DNA from 2 places in the Halorhodospira sp. M38 genome. Region 2 is predicted to be linked to the other one. Evidence: predicted binding sites of a transcription regulator. Region 2 holds the regulator's gene; the other holds the start of a gene.
The links. The regulator sigma-54, encoded in region 2, starts transcription at its own class of promoters, with help from an activator protein. The targets are predictions, from matches to a motif close to TGGCANGNTNCNTGCTT.
Positions count from the first base shown of each region.

Region 1: rsxA (electron transport complex subunit RsxA) is a predicted target of sigma-54. The motif match lies at 1,432-1,448, and genes of this name have one in related genera.

Region 1 is NZ_JAJNQP010000007.1:31,955-36,084, forward strand. It holds gene rsxC (electron transport complex subunit RsxC) at 1-263, opposite strand, end outside; gene LRA98_RS06120 (RnfABCDGE type electron transport complex subunit B) at 253-798, opposite strand; gene rsxA (electron transport complex subunit RsxA) at 803-1,387, opposite strand; gene nifA (nif-specific transcriptional activator NifA) at 1,721-3,298, shown strand; gene nifB (nitrogenase cofactor biosynthesis protein NifB) at 3,486-4,130, shown strand, end outside.
Region 2 is NZ_JAJNQP010000010.1:67,150-71,279, forward strand. It holds gene LRA98_RS07855 (PTS sugar transporter subunit IIA) at 1-129, opposite strand, end outside; gene hpf (ribosome hibernation-promoting factor, HPF/YfiA family) at 173-499, opposite strand; gene LRA98_RS07865 (RNA polymerase factor sigma-54) at 542-1,996, opposite strand; gene lptB (LPS export ABC transporter ATP-binding protein) at 2,037-2,762, opposite strand; gene lptA (lipopolysaccharide transport periplasmic protein LptA) at 2,767-3,294, opposite strand; gene lptC (LPS export ABC transporter periplasmic protein LptC) at 3,281-3,844, opposite strand; gene LRA98_RS07885 (KdsC family phosphatase) at 3,848-4,130, opposite strand, start outside.

The sequences.
Region 1 (4,130 bases), on a different contig from region 2:
CGGTCAACGGCGACCACTCGCCCCGAGGTGGGGGCGTGGACCGCCGCCGACAGGCCGGCCTCCGGCGTGCCGATGCACTGCCCCTTGGCGACGGCCTCGCCTGGGGCCACCGCCGGCAGCGCCGGGGCGCCGATGTGCTGGGCCAGCGAGACGTAGAGTCGCTGTCGGGCGCGCAGCGGCTCCAGCGGGGCGTCGGCGGTGGGTTGCTTGCGCGACTCGGTGCGCACGCCGCCGCGAATGATCTTCGGCTTGCTAAGTAGCACGGTCGAATGCCTCCATCGGGCGGGGCCAGCGCCAGTTGGCCAGGGTCACCGGCTCGGGGACCATCTCCAGCGCCCCGGTGGCGCAGACGTCGATGCACGCTTCGCAGCCGGAGCACGCCTCCGGCAACACCCCGTGGATCTGCTTCGGGGCGCCGATGACGGCATCGGTGGGGCAGGCCTTGATGCACTTCAGGCACCCGGTGCACCGGTCTTCCCGGGTGACCCGCGCCACCCGGCGGATGCCGTCGTCGCCATCGTCCAGCACCAGCGGACGTCCGGTGATGCGGGCGATCTCCTCGGCCACGGCCCGGCCACCCGGCGGGCAGAAGTTCACCGGAAGCTCCCCGGCCGCCACGGACTGGGCGCCGATGCTGCAGCCGGCCAGCCCGCACTGGCCGCAGTTGGTACCGGGCAGGACGCGCTCCACCTCCTCGGCGGTCTCGTCCGGCGGCGGCTTTAGATACTGCGCGGCCACGGCCAGCAGGAACCCGATCACCAGCGCCATCCCGGTCAGAACCAGCATCGCTGCATACATCGCCTCACCCTCCTTCGGGCAGTCCGGTCAGTCCCATGAACGCCAGCGACAGCAGCCCGGCGACCACGAAGCCGATGGGGGCACCGGCAAAGGCGGCCGGAACCGCTGCCGTGGCCAGCCGCTCGCGCAGGCCGGCGAACAGGACCAGAACCAGCGTGAAACCGAGCGCCGCTCCGACGCCGAAGACCAGGCTCTCGGCGAAGGTGTGCGCTTCCTGGATGTTGAGCAGGGCCACGCCGAGCACGGCGCAGTTGGTGGTGATCAGCGGCAGGAAGACGCCCAGAACCTGGTGCAGGGCGGGGCTGACCCGGGCGACGGCCATCTCGGTGAACTGCACGGTCCCGGCGATGACGAGGATGAAGCTGAGGATGCGCAGGAACTCCAGGTCCAGGGGGATGAGCAGGGCGTGCTCGATCACCCACCCGGCCGCCGCCGCCAACGTGAGTACGAAGGTGGTGGCCAGGCCCATGCCCAGGGCGGTATCCAGTCGGTTCGACACACCCATGAACGGGCACAGCCCCAGGAACTGGGTCAGGACCACATTGTTCACCAGGGCGACGCCGAGCAGCAGTAGCAGGTATTCCGTCATCCTCTTTCCCTTTCCCGGCCCGTCGGCGGCGTTCGCTACGGGTCAAGCATCAGCCGTGCCAGCCGGTACCCTTTGAGCACCACGGTCCCGCAACCCCGCGTCATCCCGTCCGAACCTCGCCCATTTGCACCAAAGAGGTGCCGTTGCACCGATGTGGCACAGACGACAAAAGCATCACCTTCCGTGAATCACTGTGAGAAACGCGACAAACGGGGGTCGACGGTTCGCCGGCTGTCTGGAACGGGAGTTGCAACGGTTTTGCCCGGCCCAGATGGGGCCCCTGACCCCATCTGGGCCAGCCAAAACCGATGCACCTAGCGGAGGGGAGTATTCATGGAGAACCCCACGTCCGTCGGCCCCCGAGAACGCGCCCGGGCCGAACTGGTCGAGGCCCAGCTCGAGGCGCTGTACCAGGTCAGCCGGGTGCTCTCGCGCAGTCTCGACCTGCGCGAGACCCTTCAGGCCGTCCTGGAGGTGCTCCACGAGCACGCCGATATGCACTCCGGCATGGTCGCCCTGCGCGACCCCGTCCGCCGCGAGACCATCGTCCGCGCGCTGTACGGGCAGAGCCCCGCCAATGAGGTCGCCTACCGGCCGGGCGAGGGGATCGTTGGCGAGATCCTCAATCACGCCGAGCCGCTGATCGTGCGGCGCATCTCCGAGGAGCCGCGCTTCCTCGATCGGCTCGGCCTCTACGATCCGGATCTGCCGTTCATCGGTGTACCCATCAACGGCCCCGGCGAGCAGGACCCGCCGGTGGGCGTACTCGCCGCCCAGCCCGCCGCCGACGAGGGCGCGCTGCTGGCCGAGCGCTCTCGGTTCATGCAGATGGTCGCCAACCTGGTCGCACAGACGGTCCGCCTGGCCACCGAGGTTGACCGTGAGCAGGCGGCCATCGTCGATGAGCGCGACCGCCTGCGCCGGGAGGTGCAGGAGAGCTACGGCTTCGAGAACGTCATCGGCCGGACCCCGGCTATCCGCCGGGTCTTCGAGCAGGTGCGCCGGGTGGCGCAGTGGAGCACTACGGTGCTGCTGCGCGGTGAGTCCGGCACCGGCAAGGAGCTGTTGGCCAACGCCATCCACTACAACTCGCCCCGGGCCGACGCGCCCTTTGTCAAGCTCAACTGCGCGGCGCTGCCCGACAGCCTGCTCGAGAGCGAGCTCTTCGGCCACGAGAAAGGCGCCTTCACCGGCGCTGTGCAGAGCCGGGTGGGGCGTTTCGAGCAGGCCGACGGCGGCACCATCTTCCTCGATGAGATGGGCGAGATCTCCCCGGCCTTCCAGGCGAAGCTGCTGCGGGTCCTGCAGGAAGGGGAGTTCGAGCGGGTGGGCAGCACCCGGACCCGGCGGGTGGACGTGCGCGTGCTCGCCGCCACCAACCGCGATCTGGAGGCGGCGGTGGCCGCCGGGGAGTTCCGCGAGGACCTTTACTACCGGCTCAACGTGATGACCATCACCATGCCGGCGCTGCGCGAGCGCCTCGAGGACATCCCGGAGCTGGTCCGGTTCCTCGTCGGGCGCATCGCCAGCAACCAGGAGCGGGCGCTGGAGATCTCCGACGACGCCATCCGCACGCTGATGCGCTACCACTGGCCGGGCAATGTTCGCGAACTGGAGAACGCCCTGGAGCGGGCGGCGATCATGAGCGAGGACGGCCGCATCGACCAGGAGGCCGTGATTCTGGCCGGGATCCCCGAGGACGGTTCGCCGGCCGTCGAGAGCGGGGTGCTACCCGCCGGGCCGGCGGCCCCCGACCCGAACGACCCAAACCTGGACGAGCGCGAGCGGGTCATCGCCGCGCTGGAGCGCACCGGTTGGGTGCAGGCCAAGGCGGCGCGGTTGCTGGGCATGACGCCGCGGCAGATCGCCTACCGGATCAAGACCCTCGACATCCCGGTCAAGAGCCTATGAGCCGTTGCTGGGGGCGTGGCGGACGCGACACGCGGCTGTGTGGGGTTTGCGACACGCGCGGCGAATGCCGCGGCGGGAGGCACGGCGAGACGGGCGGTTGGCCGCTCTCGTGATCCGGCACGAGGTTTGCAAAAGAGCGGGCAAGCCCGACCGGAGCGCGGCTCCGGTCCCGACGGAGGGAGAGACAATGGACGCATCCGGCTCCACCACCTGCGACCCCGCCGCCGGCTGCCCCGGCGTCGGTGGCGAGGGGGCGCCCGGCGACGGGCTCGAGCACCTGCCCGAGGCGCTGCGCGCCAAGGTCCGGGACCACCCCTGCTACTCCGAGCGTGCCCACCACCACTTCGCGCGGCTGCACGTGGCCGTTGCCCCGGGGTGCAACCTCTCGTGCAACTACTGCAATCGCAAGTACGACTGCGCCAACGAGTCCCGCCCCGGCGTGGTTTCCGAGGTGCTCACTCCGGAGGAGGCCGCGGCCAAGACCCTGGCGGTGGCCCATGAAATCCCGCAGCTGTCGGTGGTGGGCATCGCCGGACCGGGCGACGCCCTGGCCAACCCGCGCCGCACCTTCGAGACCTTCGAGCGCATCCGCGAGGTGGCTCCCCAGCTGCGCCTGTGCCTGTCCACCAACGGCCTGGCGCTGCCCGACTACGTGGACGATCTGGTGGCCCTCGAGGTGGAGCACGTCACGGTGACGGTCAACGCCATCGACCCGGAGATCGGCGCGCGCATCCACCCCTCGATCCTCTTTGAGCACCGGCGCCGGCGTGGCCTGGAGGCCGCCCGGATCCTCGTGCAGCGCCAGCTCGCCGGCATCGAGGCGCTGGCCGCC
Region 2 (4,130 bases):
CTCCCGGGCGTCGAGGCCGTCGCCGCTGGCCCCGATCAGCTCGCCTATGCGCAGGAGCACCTGCTCCTTGTCCTCGATGCCGCTCTCGCAGCGAACACGTTCCGGCGTGATGAGTTGCTCGATGTCCATGGAGTGTCCGATCGGCTGGCCCGCTGAACCGCGTCCCGCCGCCTTAAAGGCTGGCCTTGAGGGACGCGCCCTGCCGTCGCTGATCGACGGCCTTCTCTTTGTGTTTCAGGACCTGACGGTCAAGCTTGTCCACGAGCACGTCAATGGCTGCATAGAGATCCTCCTCGATGGCATCGGCAAAAACGCGCCCGCCGCCACCCCCGATGTGGATGACCGACTCGGCCTTCTGCTGCTTCTTCTCCACCGTGAGGATCACCTCGGTATCGATGACGTGGTCGAAGTGGCGCTGGATGCGTTGCATCTTCTCGTTCACATGCGCCCGGAGGGCCGGGGTGATCTCGACATGATGCCCACTGAGCTTGATCTGCATACCGCCTCCTGAACCCCTTTGCCGCCGGCGGAGCCGGGGGCCTCAGCGCCCCCGGGCCTCCCTGCGCTCCGCCGACGATGCGATGGACAGGGACTCCCGGTACTTGGCGACCGTCCGACGCGCCACCTGGATCCCCTCCTCATGAAGGATACGCGCAATCGCGCTGTCACTCAGCGGTTTTGCCCGATCCTCCTCGGCGATCAGCCGGCGGATCCGCGCCCGGATCGCCGTCGCCGAAGCCTCTCCGCCGTCGCTGGTCTGCACGTGGCTCGAGAAAAAGTACTTGAACTCGAAGGTGCCCCGCGGGGTGTGCATGTACTTGTTGGTGGTGATGCGGGAGATGGTGGACTCGTGCATCTCCACCGCCTCGGCGATCTCGCGCAGAACCAGTGGTTGCATCGCCTCCTCGCCGTGGTCGAGGAACCCCTGTTGCCGCTCTACGATGGCGCTGGCCACTTTCAGCAAGGTCTCGTTCCTGCTGCGCAGGCTCTTGATCAGCCAGCGCGCCTCTTGGAGATGGTTGCGCAGGCAGTGGTTGTCCGCGCTGCGGTCCGCTCTGCGGATCAGGCTGGCGTAATACGCGTTGACGCGCAAGCGGGGGGCGGTCTCGCCGTTGAGTTCCACCTGCCAGACGCCGTCGCGGCGCACGACGAGGACATCGGGGATGATGTAGTCCGGGGTTGTGTCGCTGATCTGCGAGCCCGGGCGTGGATCGAGGCTCTGGATCAGACCGAGGATGCCGCCGAGGGCATCTTCGCCGACCCCCAGGGCGCGGCCCAGGTCGTCATGGCGGCGTTCGGCGATGAGCTCCAGGTGGTGGAGGAGGGCGTGCTGCGCCTCCGCACGCCAGGGCGTGTCCTCGGGAAGCTGCTCGAGCTGGACGCACAGCGCTTCCTGAGGGTCGCGGGCGGCAACGCCGGTCGGGTCGAGCCGCTGGACACGCTGCAGGACCGCCTCTAGCTCCTCGGCGCTGACTTGCTCGTCGGCCGGACAGCCGGCCAGCAGATCCTCGGTGCTCTGGGTCAGGTAGCCGTCGTCGCCGACGGCGTCGACGATGACCTCGGCGATGGAGCGCTCCCGGGCGGAGAAGGCCTCGAGCTCGATCTGCGCGTGCAGGTGCTGCTGGAGGCTGTCGGAGGCGGCCGGCCGGTTGTCGAGGGTGTCGCGCTGCGCACCCTCGTCGCCGGGGGCGCTCAGTGCCGTGCTGCCGTCGTAGATGTCGTCCCAGGAGGTGTCCAGGGGCAGGTCTTCGGGGATGTCCTCGCCGGCGGGTTCGCTGGCCGGTGCCTCGTCCTCGTGGGGTTCCGTTTCCTGCTGCTCCTGCTCCTGCCCGGGTTCGGCCTCCTCATCGAGCTCGAGCATGAAGTTCGACTCCAGGGCCTGCTGGATCTCGGTGCGCAGCTCCAGGCTGGAGAGTTGCAGCAGCCGGATGGCCTGCTGCAGCTGCGGGGTCATGGTCAGCTGCTGACCGATGCGTAGCTGAAGCGACTGCTTCATGGCCGTGTCCGTTGTGCTTGAAGCATCCGTAGTCCGTCACTCACAGGCGGAAGTCCTCGCCCAGGTACACCTCGCGTACCCGCGGGTTGGCCAGCACGCTCTCGGCGTCCCCGGCGGCCAGCACCTCGCCGTCACTGAGGATGTAGGCGCGTTGCACGATGCCCAGCGTCTCGCGCACGTTATGGTCGGTGATCAGCACGCCGATACCCCGTTGCGCCAGCTGGCGGACGATCCGCTGGATCTCGCCCACCGAGATGGGGTCGACCCCGGCGAATGGCTCATCAAGCAGTATGAACCGCGGATTCGCCGCGAGGGCGCGGGCGATCTCCACGCGCCGGCGCTCGCCCCCGGACAGGGCGATCCCCGGGGAGTCGCGCACGTGGGTCACGCCGAACTCCTCGAGCAGGCGATCCAGCTCCTGCTCGCGCTCAGTGCCGTCCAGGTCGTCGCGCAGCTGCAGGATGGCCCGTACGTTATCCGCAACGCTCAGTTTACGAAAGACCGAGGGTTCCTGGGGGAGGTAGCCGATGCCCAATCGGGCCCGGGCGTGAATGGGCAACCGGGTGAGGTCGTCGCCTTCCAGGGTGATTCGTCCCTCGTCGGCCTGCACCAGGCCGACGACCATGTAAAAGCACGTGGTCTTGCCGGCCCCGTTGGGGCCGAGCAGGCCGACGATCTCACCGTCGGCGACCTCCAGCCCCGCGCCGTTGACCACGGTGCGGCCGCGATAGCGCTTGCTCAGCCCCTCCGCGCGCAGCGTCACCAACGGGTCATTCCTCCTCGCGCCGTGCCGGATACAGGATGGTCCGCGCCCGCTGCCCCTCGGCGCCGCGGGCCTTCATGACCTGCCCCTCCAGGTCGACGTCGATGGTCTCGGCGGTGACTTGATCATCCCCCTGCCAGAGATGTGCATCGCCCTGGAAATGGGCACGTTCGGGACCGCGGGAGTAGTACTCCATGCGTTTCGCCTCGGCATGCACGGGGCGAGGCTGGTTCTCGGGGTGATCGCGGTAGGTGGCCGGCGTGCCGTCGACGTAGACGTGGCTCAGGTCGCCGTCCTCGTCGGTGTAGACCTCCATGCGATCCCCGGTGATGCGCATCTCGCCCCGCGTGAGCACGGCGTCGCCCTCGTAGACGCTGACTCCGGCGACCGCGTCGACATCCACCCGGTCGGCCTCCAGTTCGATCGGTGCCTCGTCGCGCTGGCCCACGGCCGTTGCCGGCAGGGCAGCGGCGAGCAGGGTCGCGGCGACGAGCAGTCCCACGCGGATACGGCTGGCGGCGTCAGTACGCTCCATACGACCCCCGGACGTCGGCGTGCAGGCGCAGGCGATCCGCGCGGTAATCCAGGGTCATCCCGGTTCCGCGCAGGGTGCCGGCCGGCTCGCGAGCGGTGACCGCCTCGACGGTGCGCGCCTCGCCGGCGCGCAGGTCCACCAGCAGGTTGTGGGTGTTGATATCCAGCGGCGGACGCGCCTGCTGGGCCGGACGACGGATGTCCACCTCTTCGAACAGGCGGACTTCCCCGCCCTCGCGTTCGGCGATGCCGAAGGGGGCGCGGGCCTCCCAGAGGACGCCGTCGCGAGAGCGCATGCGCAGGTCGGGGTCGATGATCTCGAGCTCGCCGCGGCCGGGGAAGTGCTCGCCGGTGCGCCCGGAAAGGGCCGCACGGCGCTGCCCCTGCTCGTCGAAATCAACCATGGTAAACCCCTCGAGGAAGAAGTCCGGGCGCTCTTCGGGAGGGGCAGCGGTCTCCGGGGCCGGCGGCGCCGGGTCGCGGGTAAGCAGCAGACCGAGGAGGACGGTCAGGGTGAGGGCTGCTAGGGGGTAGAGGGAGCCGCGGCGCATGGCTCAGCCTTCCGCCCGGCGCAGCATCGGTTCAAGGTGGCCCTGGGCGTGCAGGATCAGCTCGGCCACCTCGCGCACGGCGCCGCGCCCCCCGGGGCGTGCAGTGACCCAGTCGGCCTGGGCGTGCAGCTGGGGGTGGCCGTCGGCCACGGCGACCCCGAAACCGGCCCGGCGGATCGCCGGCAGGTCGATCAGGTCGTCACCGGTGTAGGCGCACGCCTCCGGGGCGAGCCCGAGGCGCTCGGCCACCTCGGTCAGGGCGTCGCCCTTGTCCGAGCGGCCACGC